Regions from separate parts of the Paenibacillus sp. FSL E2-0177 genome, predicted to be linked through region 3. Evidence: riboswitches for the same ligand, from Rfam matches in the RefSeq annotation. Region 3 holds a riboswitch; each other region holds the start of a gene.

Region 1 (2,202 bases), 2.5 Mb from region 3:
CCATAACATTCATTCAGGAGCATTATACAGAGAGTATCACCGTGAAGCAGTTAGCTGAACTGGCGGGAATATCAATCTGGCAATATACACCGATCTTTCAGCAGCTTACGGGTAAAAAGCCGCTTGAATACCTGACGGATCTGCGCATTAATCATTCCAAACGATTCCTGCAGGAATCGACTGAACCACTGCGGGAAATCGCCAGACTGGTCGGCTTCTCGGACGAATACTATTTCAGCCGCCGCTTTCGGCAAAAAACCGGAGTTACACCCGGACAATATGCACATCAGAAAGGTCGTAAGCTTACCGTCAAGGATTGGACGGGTCATGAGGTGGAGATTCCAGAGCGAGCGAAACGTATTGTCTATCATGGCGAAACACTTGGCGACCTTCTCGCGTTAGGCGTAAAGCCTATCGGTGGAGATGAAGCGTTCGCCCGGAACAGCGTCTATAAACATCGGCTTAAGAAGCTCGCCAACGTCGGGTTTCCACTGGACCCGCAGTTGACCGCTTCCCTAAACCCAGATTTGATCATTTTGGCAAATAGTGATGAAAGAGCCTACAGAGCAGTTTCTGGTATCGCTCCGACACTCACCTTTGATTCATTTGCATCTCTCGACAACCGAATGCGGACATTAGGCAGTTGGCTAGGTAAACAGCGCGAAGCCGAAGCATGGCTGGAGTCATTCACAATCAAAAACGCTGCCATGTGGCAGCAGCTTTACACGACAACCCTCCAAGTTGGAGAAACCGCCTCTGCTTTGGTCTATGATCATGGAGATCATCTGTATGCTATGGGAATGTCCGGATTCTCCACTGCGCTTTATGCCCCATGTGGTTTACAACCGACCGAAGAGATCCAGGCCATATTGGACGAAGAGTTAGGGTTCGCCGAAGTTGATCCAACGCGACTGCCTGCCTACGCCGGAGATCATATCTTCATGCTCATTCCGGAACGCAAAGACTCGCGAGCTGCGATGGAACGATTACTAGACAGTTCACTTTGGAACAATCTCCCGGCAGTACGTCAGGGACATGTTTATCTGCTCGACGGAAGCAAATGGAACTCTAGTGATGCGTTAACCCGGGAGAAGCTGCTAACGCTGTTGCCTAAACTACTCGGTGGAAGTACCGCTAGTAATTGAAGGTGAATCTAGGAATCTCTTTTGACTTTTCAAAACTTGATAGGGTATACTTTATCTACGCTTAATTTCCAACTTTTACAGTTGAAAAGCGGGGGAACCAGTTAATTGGGGCGAATCATTGAGCATTAGAATGTAGGGTACCATCTTACCCGAGTCCGTCAGCTAACCTCGTCAGCAGTGGATGGGTCTGCTTTTCATGTTATTTACATAACCAGAGACCCTTGCTAAGGGTCTCTTTTTGTGCTTTTTTGGACCCTGCTGGCAGTAGATTGGCCTTTGACACTAAGGCTCCCTCATTTCTCACACTACGAGACAAAGGAGAGATGTACGTGCAAAAGGTAAAGTACTTCACGGATATTAACAAAATAGCTATGTTGTCTGAGCTGGAAAAAGAGAATCTGAAAGAAATTACGGACAAATTTGTTTTTCGTGTAAATGACTACTATCTGTCTTTAATTAACTGGGATGATCCAGATGATCCCATCCGTAAGCTGGTTATTCCTAACGAAGGTGAACTGCTGGAGTATGGGCGCTGGGACGCCTCCGATGAGGACACGAATTATGTGGTACCTGGTTGTCAGCACAAGTATAGAACCACTGCACTACTGATTGTATCCGAGGTCTGCGGGGCTTATTGCCGCTACTGTTTCCGTAAGCGTCTGTTCCGAAATGACGTGAAAGAGGCGATGGCTGATGTCTCTCCGGGTTTGGAGTATATCGCAAATAATCCGGAGATTAACAACGTACTTCTTACGGGCGGGGACAGTTTAATTCTCTCCACACCGAAGCTAAGATCCATTATTGAAAATCTAAGAAGCATTGAGCATGTTAAGATCATTAGACTGGGTTCCAAAATTCCCGTATTTAATCCGATGCGGATCTCTGAAGACGAAGAGCTGCTGGAGCTGATTCGTACTTACTCTACCGAAGACAAACGAATCTATGTTATGGCGCACATCAATCATCCTCGTGAAATCACACCTGAAGCCAAAAAAGCATTTAAAGCTCTCCACAACGCAGGGGCAATTGTCGTAAATCAGACCCCCATCCTCAAAGG
Region 2 (2,202 bases), 1.2 Mb from region 3:
CCCTCTTCGGAGGTAACTTTTGCAGCCTTTGAGAAAGCGACAATCTTACCGGTATACATATTGAGGTCAACGATGATTTGCGGCTCTTGCTCCGCTGAAGGAGTAAGCGTTGCCCGAAAGACATCAAAAGGATATTTTTGATCCAATTTTTTCTTGGTGTAGTCCTCCACAAGCTTCTCGCGAGACATATAACCATAAAAGGAAGAGTCCGTCTGGTAAAGTACATTCCATTGATCGTTTGGTGCTTCGGTGTAGTTGAGCTTTTGTTCTGCAAATAATATGGCTTGGTCACGGGCTTCTGCCTTGCTAATGACGGTGGTATCTTCACCTGTAGGGCTGCTAAGCAGTGAAGGGGAAATCTGAAACATAATAAATAGAATAAGACCGATAATGCCCGAGATGATGAGCCTCTTGGAGAGGGCACGTTGCTGTAAGGGCTGGCCGACGGGATTCATGTAACGCCTCCTTGTTATGTACTGACAATGTTATGTTCCATTATAGTATTAGTGCCTGGTTGGTTACAAAAAACATTATATGTTCTTTTTATGGGTAATAGAGATAGTATAGAATAGTCATGTGAATTTATACCATGAATTTTATCGTGTTCATTTCTGCACGAATGATGAGAATCGGTGTAATTGCAGGGAAAACACGGAAAAGTGATGAGAAAAGGCACTCCTTTTGATGCAGTCTCTTTAAACCGCATTTTTTCATGTGAATGAGCATTAATTGTGTCTTTGTGAATTCACTAAATAACGTATATAATTTGTATGCAATTGTATAGTAGCCGAATTTCTGGTGAAAACGGGGGAACCATAAGAAGTGATGAAAAGTGGAGTGTACACGATAAATGGCACTTTCATCAGGGGTGAATTTCGTTCTGGGAACGAATAGGGCAGCCTGCACAGTCCGAATCCGACAGCTAACCTCGTAGGCTAATTTACTGCAGGAACCAAGTCAGCATTGGTTTTCCAGTGCTTTTTTTGTTGGAATTTTTGATAAGAAGGTGAGCAAAGTGGCTTCACAGTTTCGCAGGATTTCTGAATTTAAGTTTCTGAAGCTCTCGCCGCCGCAGATACTGGTGCTTGGTTTTGCATCGATCATTCTGATAGGGGCCCTGCTGCTTATGCTGCCCATCTCAAGCACAAGCGGGAATTCCGTGGAATTTATTGATGCATTATTTACTTCAACGTCGGCAACCTGTGTTACAGGGCTTGTTGTGCTGGATACCGGAACTTCGTTCACGATTTTTGGGAAAACCGTAATTATGATCCTGATCCAGATCGGCGGCTTAGGTTTTATGACCATGGCCACTCTATTTTCACTGGTGTTAAAGCGTAAAATATCTTTGCGGGACAGGCTAATCCTACAGGAAGCCATGAATCAAGGCTCTATGGAAGGAATTGTGCGACTGATCCGGAGAGTCCTCATATATTCTCTTGTCATAGAAGGCTGTGCCGCTGTGCTGTTGTCTATTCGCTGGGCTTTTGATATGCCGTTGGGAAAAGCGATTTATTATGGCATATTTCATGCGGTGTCTATGTTTAATAATGCGGGGTTCGATATTTTTGGGGATTTTCGCAGTTTAACTGATTATGTATATGATCCGCTTGTGAATATTATTGTGATGTTTCTGATTGTCTCCGGCGGGATTGGTTTTATTGTAATGTCAGATCTGGTGGAGTTTCGGGTAACCCGCAGGCTGTCTCTACATAGTAAAGTTGTCTTGTCCACCAGCACAGGGCTGATTCTGATCGGAGCTTTGGTTATTTTTATATTTGAGTTTACTAACACTCGTACCCTGGGTTCACTGAATTTCGGCGGTAAAATATTATCGGCCTTCTTTCAATCCGTGTCTCCCCGTACGGCTGGCGCGAACACAGTAGATATTGCTGGACTTCGGCAGGCTACACAATTTTTTATAGTGATTCTTATGTTTATTGGTGCTTCTCCGGGCTCAACGGGCGGGGGGATTAAGACAACAACCTTTACGATGATGATTGGTGCTGTAATTGCTATGCTGCGTGGACGGGAAGATGTTGTGTTGTTCCGTTATCGGCTGGCTCAAGAGCGCATCTACAAGGCATTAACGATCACGCTGCTGGCTTTGTTGTTAATCGCCTCTGTGTCGATGATACTCTCCACAACTGAAGACAGTAATTTCTTGGCAATCTTGTTTGAGACGACCTCCGCCTTTGCTAC
Region 3 (2,202 bases):
CCATAAATATTATATGGGGGCGTATAGCTCCACTTACAAATAGCTTCTCCGTGAATTGCCTCCATAGGAACAACATGAAAAGTTACCGAGGGATTTATCATAAAGTCAACGATCTCCTTTCACGAGGACATTGCTATATTACTAATTATATACAAAATGGGGGAGGTTCGACTCAGAAACTTTATATGAGAGGAATGTTTTACAAATTATGAGAGGGGTAAATAAGTAATAAGACAAAAAAACAAGCTCTCCTCCAAGAGTTACCTTGGAAAAGAGCCTATGTACGTTACTTATTGCACATCATCATTGTCTTCCGATTCAGCAGCAACCGATTGATAAGCGTCTGTGCTCATAATGCGCTTGGCACCAACGTAGCGTTTCACGTAGTAGCTATCACTCAGAGAGCTAATCGTAACACCGCGTGAGGTAGAAGCGTGTGCGAACTTACCTTCACCGACATAAATGCCGACATGTGAGACACCTTTGCCACTTGTATTGAAGAATACAAGATCTCCGGCTCTTATATCATCACGGGAGATTGCTGTGCCCATTTGATATTGGGAACCTGATTGGTGTGGAAGGTTAATGCCAATCTTATCAAACACATACATTGTAAATCCGGAGCAATCAAATCCGTTAGTGGATATACCGCCGGATACGTATTTAGTACCGATGGCCTTGTCAATCACTTTATCCATTTTGGAATCTGCGAAAGCGCTTCCTGCTCCGATGGTGAGGATGATGGAAAAGCTTAGTACTGCTGCTGCTAACTTCTTCTTCAAAAGTGTATACCCCTTCCAAATGCCTACGAGGTTAGCTTAAGGGTTCGGTTGAAGGTCCCCTATGACCCCTCTATATAATGGAGGTCAATTCACCCAAAGTTGGTTCCCCCGTTTTCCTAATAGTTAGGAAACTCGGCTCATACTGTTGATTAGGATTAGCTTGTAATCAATACATGACAAAACCTTTGTAAATAACAACTTAATGATTACAAAAATGTTACTAAAATCTCACTGCGCTAATTGTAACAAACAGAAAGCCGCTTGGCAATCGTTTTTAACATATTAATGCAGAAAAATTGGCATTTTTACGGTAGAAAGGCATATGTAAGCGTTAATAATGACCTAATTTTTAATATAATTGCAATTTTTATCAAATAAACGTGTTTCAATTGGGCTCTATTAGTGTAAAAATATATTATGGAAAAAAGAAAAACCCGAATTTGATTACGGGAATAATCAGATTCAGGTTCATATAGTTGTAATTATGAGGTTATAGTTGTGAGGAAGGTTTCAATCGAAGGCTACAGCTTGATAAGCTGAAGTACTCATTACTCTTTTAGCGCCAACATAACGATTGGCCCAGTAGGCCTGACTGAGTGAAGTGATGGTCACTCCACGCGAAGAGGACGATTGTGCGAATTTTCCGTTTCCAACATAAATGCCGACATGGGATACTCCATTGCCAAGTGTGTTAAAGAACACTAGATCACCAGAACGCAGATTGCTTTTGGATACAGCAGTTCCAACGCTATATTGAGCTTTTGATGTACGAGGTAAAGTAAGACCCACATTCTTGAATACATATTTTGTAAATCCAGAGCAATCAAATCCGGCAGTGCTTGTACCTCCGGTTTTATAGGCAACTCCAATAGTCTTTGAGATTACAGTGTCCATCTTAGAGTCGGCAAAGGCGCTTCCTCCACCAATAGATAATGCCATTACAAGTCCTAGCGCCGCAGCGACGCATTTTTTTCTTAAATTATGTCTTTTCAAAAGATGTACTCCTTCCAAGGCCTGCGAGGTTAGCTTAAGGGTTCGGTAGAAGATTCCCTATGATCCCTGTAAAGCGAGATCAATTCACCCAAAATATGGTTCCCCCACTTCCCGGTGCAAAGGAATTAGGCGTGTTAAGCACCAAGAGAATGACGTTTCGACAGTTACACTTACGATAAATACATTTAGTTATGTAGGAATCGTTTCAATTGATTACAAAATTGTTACTAATAGCACAGGACTTATTGTAACAGAGCTTTTATGATTTTGCAAATACTCTTAAGTTATCCGTAATGAGAAAAAGTCCCAGCTCCTGAATACAGGAATTGGGACCTTTTTATTACGTCAAATAAGGTTAATTTATTGTGGAAATGCTTTGCTACACCATAGATGATATTGTGCAGAGATTCCCCACATTTTTAAGAGC
Region 4 (2,202 bases), 540 kb from region 3:
AGGCTGTAAACCACGGGAGCTTTTGGTGTGATGACCAATCCTGCTGCTGCTGTTGTTCTCGAATTTTTTTATATATCTCATATACAATCTTAGAGTCTAAACAGTCTTTACAAGAAGAAGGTGTGCTGAACTGGCGAAGGGCTTGGATCTGGTTCTGGCCAAATGCATAGCCTACAATGTACCTGTGATTATGTTCTTCGAACCACAAGGCCCCGAAACAAACGTAATTTAGACTTATCGGCTCAAGCAGCCCTTGATGTATCCCTAAATAATAGTGCTTCAAAACATTCACCCCATCCAGCGTGCTATCACCTAATAAGCTCAGGTAACGCAAAAACCGCAGCAAGAGGAGGACCTCTGCTGCGGTTTTGGATTACAGGCAGATATACCTGGGCCAAAGCGTGGCGGATCAAGGGTCTCTCTCTTTACGCTTACGAGGTTAGCTGTCGGATTCGGACGGTGAGAGTCGCCCTACCTATTGAGACTTATGCAGTCTCCTTTGGATTCACCCCAAGTAGGCCAGGTGGCCTGATGGTTCCCCCGTTCCCTGCGAATGCAGGAACTCAGCGTTGATTGTTTTTCATGAATTAGATTCAACCCGAATCATACTCTTTTCAAGATTTTCTGTAAAAAACGGAAAATGTTCTTTTAGAGCAATTTTAACCATATCCTGCCGACTACGACTGAAAAACGAGGTAAATAGGTATTTATGGCGTGTTATCGCGCCTCTTTCTCGCTCAGCCTCAGCTTCTTGCGTTTCTACCTATAATGGGAATTTGCAGTATTTTCGCTCTAAAAAGGTGAATAAAATCACATGGGTTATAGATAGCGATTAAACGCTCCAAACTCGAGTAAACAAGAGATATAGAGAGATTAGATATCAAGTAAGCGCTATCTAATGGGAAAATAGTTTTTAATTTGCATTATTTTGGCATCATTCAGGTTTTACAAGTCTTCGTGCATAAGAGTATGATTACTCCTGTTTCAACGACAATCGAATATTTGATCCGCTTAATTTCCGATAAGGAAAGCGGGGGAACCAACAATCGGCAGCCGATGTGAGAGTCGGAAGCCGATTATGGGGTGAATCCTGTAGAGGGTGTGAGTGAGCTCGCATCTATACAGGTAGGGCGACTCTCACCGCCCGAATCCGACAGCTAACCTCGTAAGCGTATGGAGAGAGGATGAGTGCAATGTGACCGCTAGCGAGCCACAGAGGAGATCCTTTGTGGCTTTTTGCTGTGCTCTTAGAAGCAAAGCATTTATGGAGGCCTCCCCTAAGAGGTCGCTAAATTCATCATTAGCGGTATTTGTAAGGCAGCGTCTAATGACGTGACACAACCGAGCTTTAGGTTGTGCCCGAAAATGACGATAGGTCAACATCCTTTCGGAGATTTTCGTTGCCTCCTTGTTGTAAATGAGCAGGAGGAGAAAAAAAGATGACGGATCAGAATGAATATGTGCTTGTATGTGCGCCTACAAAGGCGGGAGAACATTTCATTAAACTTCTGAAGTTCAGGGGTATTAAGATGGCGGGATTAACCAACAATGTGGCTGAGAAAGCTTTACTTGAGGAGCTCGGGATTGAGCAGGTTATTCTAGTGGATACCCGCCATCAGAGCACTTGGTTTCGCCCATCGTTCCCGGTAGGCAGGGTATATCTGTTTGAGAGCAGCTTTCCGCTTTGCTGCCGCTATATTCAGATGTGCCGTACCTGGACGACACAGCCGATTTTTGTGATTACAAGTTCAATAAATCCTAGATTGGTCTATAAAAGACTTGGTGCGAGCTATGTAATCTATTCCCATAGTGGTGATGCTGATTTTCTAATCGATAGATCACCTCATCAAGGATAATGGAAGGAGTGCGGAAGATATGATGGATCTGTATATGGTGGCTTCGTTAGCTGTAATTTACGGGTTATTTTATGGCTTTATGCGCTGGTGCGCAGGTGTAGTTGAGGATACGGGGAGGGATAAGCTGTGATTCTAGTAATCGCTGTTACCCTACTGTTGTTTATATATCTGGTTTACGCGTTGATTCATCCTGAGAAATTTTAAGGAGGGGCATTCATGGGCATTTTGCAAATAGTCGTCGTAATTGTAATTCTCATCTTGCTGGTCAAGCCGATGGGAACGTATTTATATCATGTATTTTCTAACGAACCGAATCGTACGGATCGCTGGTTTGCAGGCACAGAGA

What was found. Region 3 has a riboswitch for cyclic di-AMP ahead of MHI25_RS00575 (C40 family peptidase). Riboswitches for the same ligand answer to the same signal wherever they lie in the genome.
Region 1: another riboswitch for cyclic di-AMP. It lies ahead of MHI25_RS11590 (KamA family radical SAM protein); the one in region 3 lies ahead of MHI25_RS00575 (C40 family peptidase).
Region 2: another riboswitch for cyclic di-AMP. It lies ahead of MHI25_RS25935 (TrkH family potassium uptake protein); the one in region 3 lies ahead of MHI25_RS00575 (C40 family peptidase).
Region 4: another riboswitch for cyclic di-AMP. It lies ahead of MHI25_RS03080 (hypothetical protein); the one in region 3 lies ahead of MHI25_RS00575 (C40 family peptidase).

Annotation. Positions count from the first base shown of each region.
Region 1 is NZ_CP150307.1:2,628,814-2,631,015, reverse strand. Features, by position in the region: gene MHI25_RS11595 (AraC family transcriptional regulator) at 1-1,145, shown strand, start outside; cyclic di-AMP (ydaO/yuaA leader) riboswitch at 1,194-1,335, shown strand; gene MHI25_RS11590 (KamA family radical SAM protein) at 1,475-2,202, shown strand, end outside.
Region 2 is NZ_CP150307.1:5,826,963-5,829,164, reverse strand. Features, by position in the region: gene MHI25_RS25940 (CPBP family intramembrane glutamic endopeptidase) at 1-455, opposite strand, end outside; cyclic di-AMP (ydaO/yuaA leader) riboswitch at 776-951, shown strand; gene MHI25_RS25935 (TrkH family potassium uptake protein) at 1,016-2,202, shown strand, end outside.
Region 3 is NZ_CP150307.1:121,828-124,029, forward strand. Features, by position in the region: gene MHI25_RS00570 (GNAT family N-acetyltransferase) at 1-101, opposite strand, end outside; gene MHI25_RS00575 (C40 family peptidase) at 291-743, opposite strand; cyclic di-AMP (ydaO/yuaA leader) riboswitch at 788-930, opposite strand; gene MHI25_RS00580 (C40 family peptidase) at 1,293-1,721, opposite strand; cyclic di-AMP (ydaO/yuaA leader) riboswitch at 1,779-1,917, opposite strand; gene MHI25_RS00585 (hypothetical protein) at 2,136-2,202, opposite strand, start outside.
Region 4 is NZ_CP150307.1:663,801-666,002, forward strand. Features, by position in the region: gene MHI25_RS03075 (hypothetical protein) at 1-346, opposite strand, end outside; cyclic di-AMP (ydaO/yuaA leader) riboswitch at 415-579, opposite strand; cyclic di-AMP (ydaO/yuaA leader) riboswitch at 999-1,188, shown strand; gene MHI25_RS03080 (hypothetical protein) at 1,440-1,856, shown strand; gene kdpA (potassium-transporting ATPase subunit KdpA) at 2,073-2,202, shown strand, end outside.